2 regions of the Vibrio sp. 2033 genome follow, and region 1 is predicted to be linked to the other one. Evidence: riboswitches for the same ligand, from Rfam matches in the RefSeq annotation. Region 1 holds a riboswitch; the other holds the start of a gene.
What was found. Region 1 has a riboswitch for cyclic di-GMP ahead of R7P74_RS02935 (TfoX/Sxy family DNA transformation protein). Riboswitches for the same ligand answer to the same signal wherever they lie in the genome.

Region 1 (4,407 bases):
TTTTGAAGACAGAAAAATACGGCGCTCTTCCTTACGCATCCATGTACATTGGTGAATCAGGTTTACTGAATGACAAGCCAGCTGAGGAAATGGAAAAGTTGATGGCTGAATTTGGCGTTCAAGTAGACGAAAACCTAAAGGAACCTGCGGATCACTTAGCCGTTGAGCTCGACTTTCTCGGGAACATGATTATCCGCTCAAACGAGCTTGAACAAGAAAAACACATGGAAGAAGCCTTCGTTAAACAAAACGACTTTATCCAGCAACAATTGATGTCTTGGTTACCTCAGTTTTCAGACAAATGTAAACAATTCGACGAATTTGGATTTTACTCGAGTGTCGCGAAACTATTAGTTGCATTTTGTAAACTAGACAGCGCCTACCTTCTTGGTGAATAATTGCCGCCTATTTTTAGGGAGCCTGCCTATCGGGCTTCCTGTATGCCGAAAGTGACCAATTGTAAGTAACTTGGGTATAATATTCGTTTGCCTTAACTTAGCGCAAAGACGCTTGGTTATTTAGCAGTCAAAATGTGACTTCAAATACACAAATCTCGTGCTGAAAACATTGCTAGTCAGTCCACATAGGGCTAAAATGTGAGCGCAAACGATTAAATATGATTTATATGTAAACCGCTGAAATATAGCGGTTTTTGTGTTTTCTTAACAGGTTGATGGCAATTTCTCATCAGATAGAAAAAAGATAAAATTCATCGACCGATGCTGCTACGCACCCTTTTGTCGCACTTGGATCAACCGCTGCCGAGACACTTAGCGCCAATTTTATATTGCTAGGTGTGAAACCATTAGAGCATCAGGTACATCCAATACGACATATTTCAGTAGCTCGATACAGGACACCATTTATGGCCACGATAAAAGACGTTGCTCGCTTAGCCGGCGTTTCCACTACGACAGTTTCGCACGTTATCAATAAAACGCGTTTCGTTGCAGAAGCAACGCAAGAAAAAGTAATGAAAGCCGTTGACGAGCTGAATTACGCGCCAAGTGCCGTTGCACGCAGCCTAAAATGCAACTCAACTCGTACGATTGGCATGTTAGTAACTCAATCAACTAACCTATTTTTCTCAGAAGTGATTGATGGCGTTGAGAGCTACTGTTACCGCCAAGGCTATACTCTGATTTTATGTAACACAGGCGGGATTTACGAAAAACAACGCGATTACATTCGTATGCTGGCTGAAAAGCGCGTTGATGGCATCCTAGTGATGTGTTCTGACTTAACCGAAGAACTAAAAGAGATGCTTGACCGTCATGCGGACATTCCTAAAGTGGTCATGGATTGGGGCCCAGAGAGCTCGCAAGCAGACAAAATCATGGATAACTCAGAAGAAGGTGGCTACATTGCGACCAAACATCTGATTGACAATGGTCATACGGATATCGCTTGTCTAAGCGGTCATTTTGAAAAGCTTGCTTGCCAAGAGCGCATTGCAGGTTTCCGTCGCGCAATGAGCGAAGCGAACCTAGCTGTAAATGAAGACTGGATCCTTGAAGGTAACTTTGAATGTGATACGGCCGTATTAGTTGCAGATAAAATTACCGCAATGGACAAGCGCCCGACGGCGGTATTCTGTTTTAACGACACAATGGCTCTCGGCCTAATGAGCCGCTTGCAACAAAACGGGATCAAAATTCCTGAAGATATTTCAGTGATCGGCTACGACAACATCGAGCTTGCAGAATACTTCTCTCCACCGCTAACGACTATCCACCAACCTAAACGTCGTGTTGGTAAAAATGCATTCGAAATTCTACTTGAGCGTATCAAAGATAAAGAACACGAAAAACGAATTTTCGAAATGCAACCTGAGCTTGTAATTCGAAATACTGTGAAAAAAATGAACTAAATTTCACTGTATTTAACACGGTTAAATAAGCGCTCTACAGGGGCGCTTATTTTTTTGGAAAAATTAAGCATTCTCTAATACTTCACACCACTCTAATAACAATTGACTAACGTTAACTCCCTGTTTTATATAAATGTAATATATATTAAGAACTCCTTTTCAAAGGCCAATTTGCACCTTTCCATATGCAAAATAGAGCATTCAATCTATCATTTTTATTGAACCGAAATCACACTTTTAACGCTAAACCGTGATGTTAATTCAATATAAGAAGTATGCTCATTGTGTCACGCACAGGGCAAACCATTCGAAAGAGTGGGACGCAAAGCCTCCGGCCTGAACCATATTACGATATGGAAGGTAGCGGGGTTACCGATGGCAAGTGTGTAAGCAATGACTTTACTCTGTAATGACATTGTTTTTACGCATGTTTGCTACTCTCTCGGACCTGACTTTTGGTGGCGTAATATTAATTACACCGAGATAACAAAACATGGATAAACCGATACTCAAAGACTCTATGAAGCTATTTGAGGCACTTGGTAATATCAAGTCGCGCTCAATGTTTGGTGGCTTCGGACTATTCGCTGATGAAACAATGTTTGCACTAGTGGTAAACAATCAGCTTCATATCAGAGCAGACCAAAAAACTTCATCTGACTTCGAGAAACAAGGGCTAAAGCCTTACGTTTATAAAAAACGTGGCTTTCCAGTCGTTACAAAGTACTACGCTATTTCCAGCGATTTATGGGAATCAAGCGAACGCTTAATCGAAGTAGCGAATCAATCATTGAAAAAGGCAAAGCTTGAGAAAGAACAGCAAGCAAGTACAAAGCCTAACCGTTTGAAAGATTTGCCTAACTTACGACTGGCTACCGAGCGCATGCTAAAAAAAGCCGGCATCGAATCCGTAGAGAAGCTTGAAGAGGAAGGTGCGCTTAACGCCTATAAAGCGATAAGAGATACGCACTCTGCAACCGTCAACATTGAGTTGCTATGGGCACTAGAAGGTGCTATCAACGGCACTCATTGGAGTGTGGTACCTCAAGCTCGCCGAGATGAGTTGATGAACGGCCTCCAATAAAAGTCGGCCTAAAAACTATCTTGTAAAACCGCAGTCTAATCTGCGGTTTTTTTGTGAAATTTTTTCGGTTTTCCTACTGTCTTATTACATATATCCCAAATTGGAATCAAAATTATGAATAAGAAACTGATATTAGGTCTCATCCTACTAGCGGCTATCGTCTTTTTAGGTATTAACTTTGGCCAGTATTTAACCTTAGAGAATGCAAAAGCCCAACAAGAAGCACTAACTACATACATCGATCAGAATTTTGTATTCTCGGCTGCGATTTACTTTTTTACCTACATTGCAATTACCGCTTTTTCTATCCCAGGAGCGGCAGTAGTCACCTTACTTGGTGCAGCCTTATTTGGTTTTTGGACAAGCTTGCTACTGGTTTCTTTCGCTAGCACTATGGGGGCAACACTGGCCTTCTTGAGCAGCCGATACTTATTGCGTGACTGGGTACAAAACAAATTCGGAAATAAACTCAACGCAATTAATCAAGGTGTCGAAAAAGACGGAGCTTTTTATCTATTTTCCTTGCGTCTAATCCCTGTATTCCCTTTCTTTCTAATCAACTTACTGATGGGCTTAACGCCGATGTCTGTAGGTAGATTTTATCTCACTAGCCAAATAGGTATGCTGCCAGGCACAGCCGTATATCTGAATGCAGGTACTCAATTAGCAACAATTGAAAGCCTATCGGGCATTGTTTCACCCGCAGTATTAGCGTCTTTTGCGCTATTGGGACTATTTCCAATCATCACTAAATGGGTTATGGATAAAGTAAGGCCGACACCAAGTCAGCAAAACTCGTAATTGGTGAAGTGGGTATTTTGATGAAAATATTTATCGCTAAAAACCCAGCAGAAGCACACATTGTATGTGAGCTGCTTAAAGTGGAACAAATTTACTGTGAAGTTCGTGGAGAAGGTATTTTCGGCTTAAAAGGAGAACTGCCGTTTGGTGATGATACCGATCCTTATGTGTGGCTTTTTGACACTGCACAAAAGATGAAAGCTGAAGAAATAGTAAAAGCATATCGAAAACAATCCGATAGGCATGAGTATCAAGATTGGCAATGCCCAAAATGTCATGAAATAAACGAAGGGCAATTTGGTGCATGTTGGCAATGTGGATATCAACTAGGAGAGCTATAGCGGCTCTCCTATTCAGTGGATACACTCAGTTTTAAGCACATACAGCTTGCTGTTTAATAAACTCGATGGAGTGTTGATTGAAGTCTTCTGGACGCTCTACATTGCATACATGACCACAATTCGGGATTTCTCGTAGAATGCTGAGCTTATGTGCTGCAACCATTTCTTTGACAGGTTTAATAAACATGTAATCCCTGTCGCCCATTAAGTAAAGAGTCGGAATGGGTAACTCTCGATCTTTAAAATATTTCATTAACGGATTTACATCAGCAGCAAGAATAAACCAACGTTTAAATTCTTTTTGGCAAAGC
Region 2 (4,407 bases), on a different contig from region 1:
ATTGCTATTGAACAACCCACACTATTCTGAGCGCCACTGGCGATTTGTTTGGCAGTCACTGCAAGACATGGATGAGACGCTCAAAGCATATGGGCATCGAATCACGGTGCTGTTTGACGATGCCTTAGCATGTTTCCAATCAATTCAAGCGCAATATCAAATCAACGCTGTTTTTTCTCACCAAGAAATAGGACTCAACTGCACCTTTGAGCGCGACAAACAAGTTGCCGCTTGGCTGTATAAGCAGAACATCGACTGGTTTGAGTTCGAACACGGTGCTGTTATCAGAGGTGCAAAAAACCGGCAAGGTTGGGACAAACATTGGGACTCTGTCATGAGAGCCTCAATAAGCCCTATTGAGCTCCAAACCGACTTATTGCATTCATTGGATGCAGAAGCTCTCGGCTGTTCGTTTTCGCCACCATCATCCTGGCTATCAAAATGCAAAGGAATGCAAACGGGAGGAAGCCGGCTCGCTTGGAAAACACTAGAGGACTTTTTTCATCGTCGAGGTCGTGATTACTATCGAAGCATTTCTAGTCCCACAGCCTCACGCACAGCCTGTACTCGACTTTCTCCGTATCTCGCTTGGGGTAACATATCCTTGCGTGAAGTTTATCAATACCTTTTGAAACACTGGCAAGTCGCTGGGTTTCGTCGCAGCTTAATTGCATTGTCTTCACGGCTTCATTGGCACTGTCACTTCATCCAAAAATTCGAATCGGAATACGACATGGAGTTTTACTGCGTTAATCGGGCTTACGAACCATTGATTAAACAAAGTAGTACTTTCGATGAAGAAAAGTTAGCAGCATGGAAATCCGGGCATACTGGCGTACCTTTGATTGATGCCTGCATGCGCTGTTTGCACCACACTGGTTACATTAACTTTCGCATGCGTGCCATGCTGGTTAGCTTTCTTACTCACCACATGAACATGAATTGGCGAGTAGGTGTAACGCATTTAGCGCAACTGTTTCTCGACTTTGAGCCCGGAATTCATTACCCACAATTCCAAATGCAAGCAGGAGTAACCGGGACTAACACAATCCGTATTTATAATCCGATCAAGCAAGCCCAAGAACATGATCCTGACGGCACGTTCATCTACAAGTGGGTACCTGAATTGCAAATGGTTCCTCCCCCTCTTTTATTCGAGCCTTGGACAATGACCCAGATGGAAGTTGTCATGTATCAGTTGCAGCCAGATAGCCGTTACCTTGCACCTATTATCACACCAGACAACGCAGCTAAGGCAGCAAGAGAGCGCTTATGGACGTGGCGGAAACGAGCCGATGTGAAACAAGAAGGCAGACGAATTCTTGCGCGACATGTTAGACCCTCAAAAGAAAGTAGGACGCGATGATCATCTCTCAATCACAATGCGTACAAATGCCAACACACTCCAGGGAACCCGTTGTACCCTCAACTAGTAAGGAACACATTATGTTCAAACGTATCTTAGTTATCGCGGCGACACTGATGGCGACGTTATCTTTTATGCTGCCCGTCAAGGCTCATGAGCATGGCATGATGAAAGCCGATATTGTCGACGTTGCCGCTGAAAATGGCTCTTTCAATACGCTTGTTGCTGCGGTGAAAGCAGCGGGCCTGGTTGACACTCTCAAAGGGGAAGGCCCATTTACTGTTTTTGCACCAACGGATGACGCTTTTGCAAAACTGCCAGACGGCACAGTCGACATGCTCTTAATGCCGGAAAACAAAGACAAGTTAGTATCTGTTTTGACTTATCACGTCGTCCCAGGGAAAGTGATGGCTGCCGATGTTGTTAAGCTAGACAAAGCGACTACGGTTCAGGGGCAAGATGTCATGATTAAAACCATGGGCGATAAAGTCATGGTTAACGATGCAAATGTCATTGCAACCGATGTGAAAGCTAAAAACGGTGTCATTCACGTGATTGATACTGTCATCATGCCGAAATAACACCATTCAAAGGGCGGTACACTCCGCCCTTTAGACAGAACTTCTTCCACCCTTAGCACGATTCCTCTCCACTTATCCCCAACAAACCTCCACCCATTCACCATGACTATAAAAAAGATAAAAACAAAATTAAAATCAATACCTTGCAAGACGACACTGCACAATATTGACGAGGTTAAGATATCGTTATCTTTCAATTTGAGAACAGGATTCCATGTCAGTGACGTTTACTTTTCCACATGTAAATTCTTAAGCTAAATTTTGGCTGCTCAATCACATTTCGGCAAACCATTCGAAAGGGTGGGACGCAAAGCTTCCGGTCTGTCTGCATTTAAAAATCTAAAAGAATGCTCATGATAGCGGGGTTACCATGACGCAGTGTTACAGAAGTCCAATTTCTGTAGCGTTGCTTTATGCTCAGCATGCGCCGGGGTGTGACACTAGTTTGTCAGCCATAACAGAGGACATGTGATGAAATCATTTCCAACCAAATCCGTACTCGCGTTAGCACTTGCAAGCATTAGCTCAGGTGCTGCGGCTCACGGTTATGTATCAGAAACCAATGGTGGTGTCGCTGCAAGTCGCTCGGCACTATGTAAGTATCCAACGCCAGATACTAACGAAAAAAATAATAACTGCGGTGCGATTCAATATGAACCGCAAAGCGTTGAAGGCCCTGATGGCTTTCCCGAAACAGGGCCTCGCGATGGTAAAATAGCGAGTGCCGAAACCGCTTTAGCAGCTGCCCTTGATGAGCAAACTGCCGACCGTTGGGTAAAACGCACTATTCAAGCAGGTACACAAACTTTTGAATGGACATTTACCGCTAACCACGTGACGCGCGACTGGAAATATTACATCACCAAGCCTGATTGGAACCCAAACGCTTCACTATCACGAGACTCTTTTGATCTAACTCCTTTCTGTGTCGTCAACGGCAATATGGTTCAACCCCCGAAACAGGTAAGCCATCAATGTAATGTGCCTACTCGCGAGGGATACCATGTCATTCTGGCAGTATGGGATGTTGGCGACACTGCAGCCTCATTTTATAACGTGATCGATGTGAAATTTGATGGTGACAGTCCCGTTATTCCAGATTGGAAGCAAGGCGGTCAAATTATTCCTACAATGGATTTAAATATTGGGGATTCGGTTTATACGCGCGTATTTGATCAAGCAGGTGAAAACATAGCGTATAGAACTAAACTAGAAATTACCGATGCAGCAATGGGCCAAGCGAAAAACTGGTCTTACGCACTCGCGACTAAGCTAAACCAAGAACAAGCAAAACTGCAAGCCGGGCAGTATGCAGAGGATAAATTCACTCCTGTTTATGGTACTAATCCGGTGTATCTGCAAGCAAATAGCGGCCTTGAGCGAGTAGAGATCGGCTATAACATTGAAACTCCTGTTCCAGAATACTCACTCACAGTAGATGGCTTAGCAGACGAATATATCATTGAGTCAACACCGACAACGTTGGATCTGACACTAACTGCTGAAGGCGATTTAAATGCAGAACTCACCGTTTACAATCACCATCGCGAACCACTTGCAAGTTGGGCAAACGAAATGAAAGACGGCTCGGTAGAAGCGATATCGCTCGCTTTAAGTAAATCGGAGCCGGGTCACCATATGCTCGTAACACGTATTAAGGATAAAGATGGCAACTTGGTGGATCAGCAAACGCTCGACTTTCACTTAAAAGAAGATCCAGTAACGCCACCACCATCTGGTGAGTACGATTTTGTCTTCCCTGAAGGACTATCTAGCTACACGGCGGGCACAAAAGTGCTTGCCAGCGACGGGGGCATTTATCAATGTAAACCTTTCCCATACTCTGGTTACTGTATGCAGTGGAAAGAAAGCGCAAACCATTACGAGCCTGGAATAGGTTCACACTGGGAGATGGCTTGGGATAAAGTCAACTAAATCACCCTTTGAACGTTACGCAAAAGAGCCTCACTATGAGGCTCTTTTATAATCAAACGCAAAAATGACAATTTTCCCGGTCTAAACCATGAACACCAGATAAACTAGTGAGATGCGCTCGCCCCTCAATCAGCCCCATTTCATACCCTTCTAGTAAAACGGATTGTCGCATTGATAAGCGCTGAACATGAAAATTATCTGGTGGGGCAATTACCCTAACATGTGTTCCTGGTGGAGGGTTACGAATAAACTCTAATGATTGATTATAGTTATCTGCACGTCTTAACATCGCATCCGCCATTTTGGGGTGCTCCGCAAACAGTTTCTTCATCAGCCATGTGGTCTTAACTGGCTTTTTGGCATAATTCAGCGGGTGAGAGAGTACTACGGTTATATCGCGAGCCCCTCGACGATAAGCCTCACGCACTGGTATAGAGTCAGCGACCCCACCATCGGTATAACAACCGCCAGAAAAACAAGGGGTATGCTTGTAGGCAATCGGCAATGCTGTTGTCGCTTCAATCG

Region 2: linked by a shared signal. The riboswitch ahead of gbpA (N-acetylglucosamine-binding protein GbpA) and the one ahead of R7P74_RS02935 (TfoX/Sxy family DNA transformation protein) in region 1 are both predicted to bind cyclic di-GMP.

What each region holds. Positions count from the first base shown of each region.
Region 1 covers NZ_JAWOVC010000001.1:652,595-657,001, forward strand. The annotation lists gene torD (molecular chaperone TorD) at 1-398, shown strand, start outside; gene purR (HTH-type transcriptional repressor PurR) at 866-1,870, shown strand; cyclic di-GMP riboswitch class I at 2,158-2,247, shown strand; gene R7P74_RS02935 (TfoX/Sxy family DNA transformation protein) at 2,364-2,954, shown strand; gene R7P74_RS02940 (TVP38/TMEM64 family protein) at 3,069-3,755, shown strand; gene R7P74_RS02945 (DUF2007 domain-containing protein) at 3,776-4,096, shown strand; gene R7P74_RS02950 (alpha/beta fold hydrolase) at 4,128-4,407, opposite strand, start outside.
Region 2 covers NZ_JAWOVC010000006.1:77,863-82,269, reverse strand. The annotation lists gene R7P74_RS10470 (cryptochrome/deoxyribodipyrimidine photo-lyase family protein) at 1-1,366, shown strand, start outside; gene R7P74_RS10465 (fasciclin domain-containing protein) at 1,447-1,947, shown strand; cyclic di-GMP riboswitch class I at 2,220-2,320, shown strand; gene gbpA (N-acetylglucosamine-binding protein GbpA) at 2,419-3,882, shown strand; gene R7P74_RS10455 (patatin-like phospholipase family protein) at 3,935-4,407, opposite strand, start outside.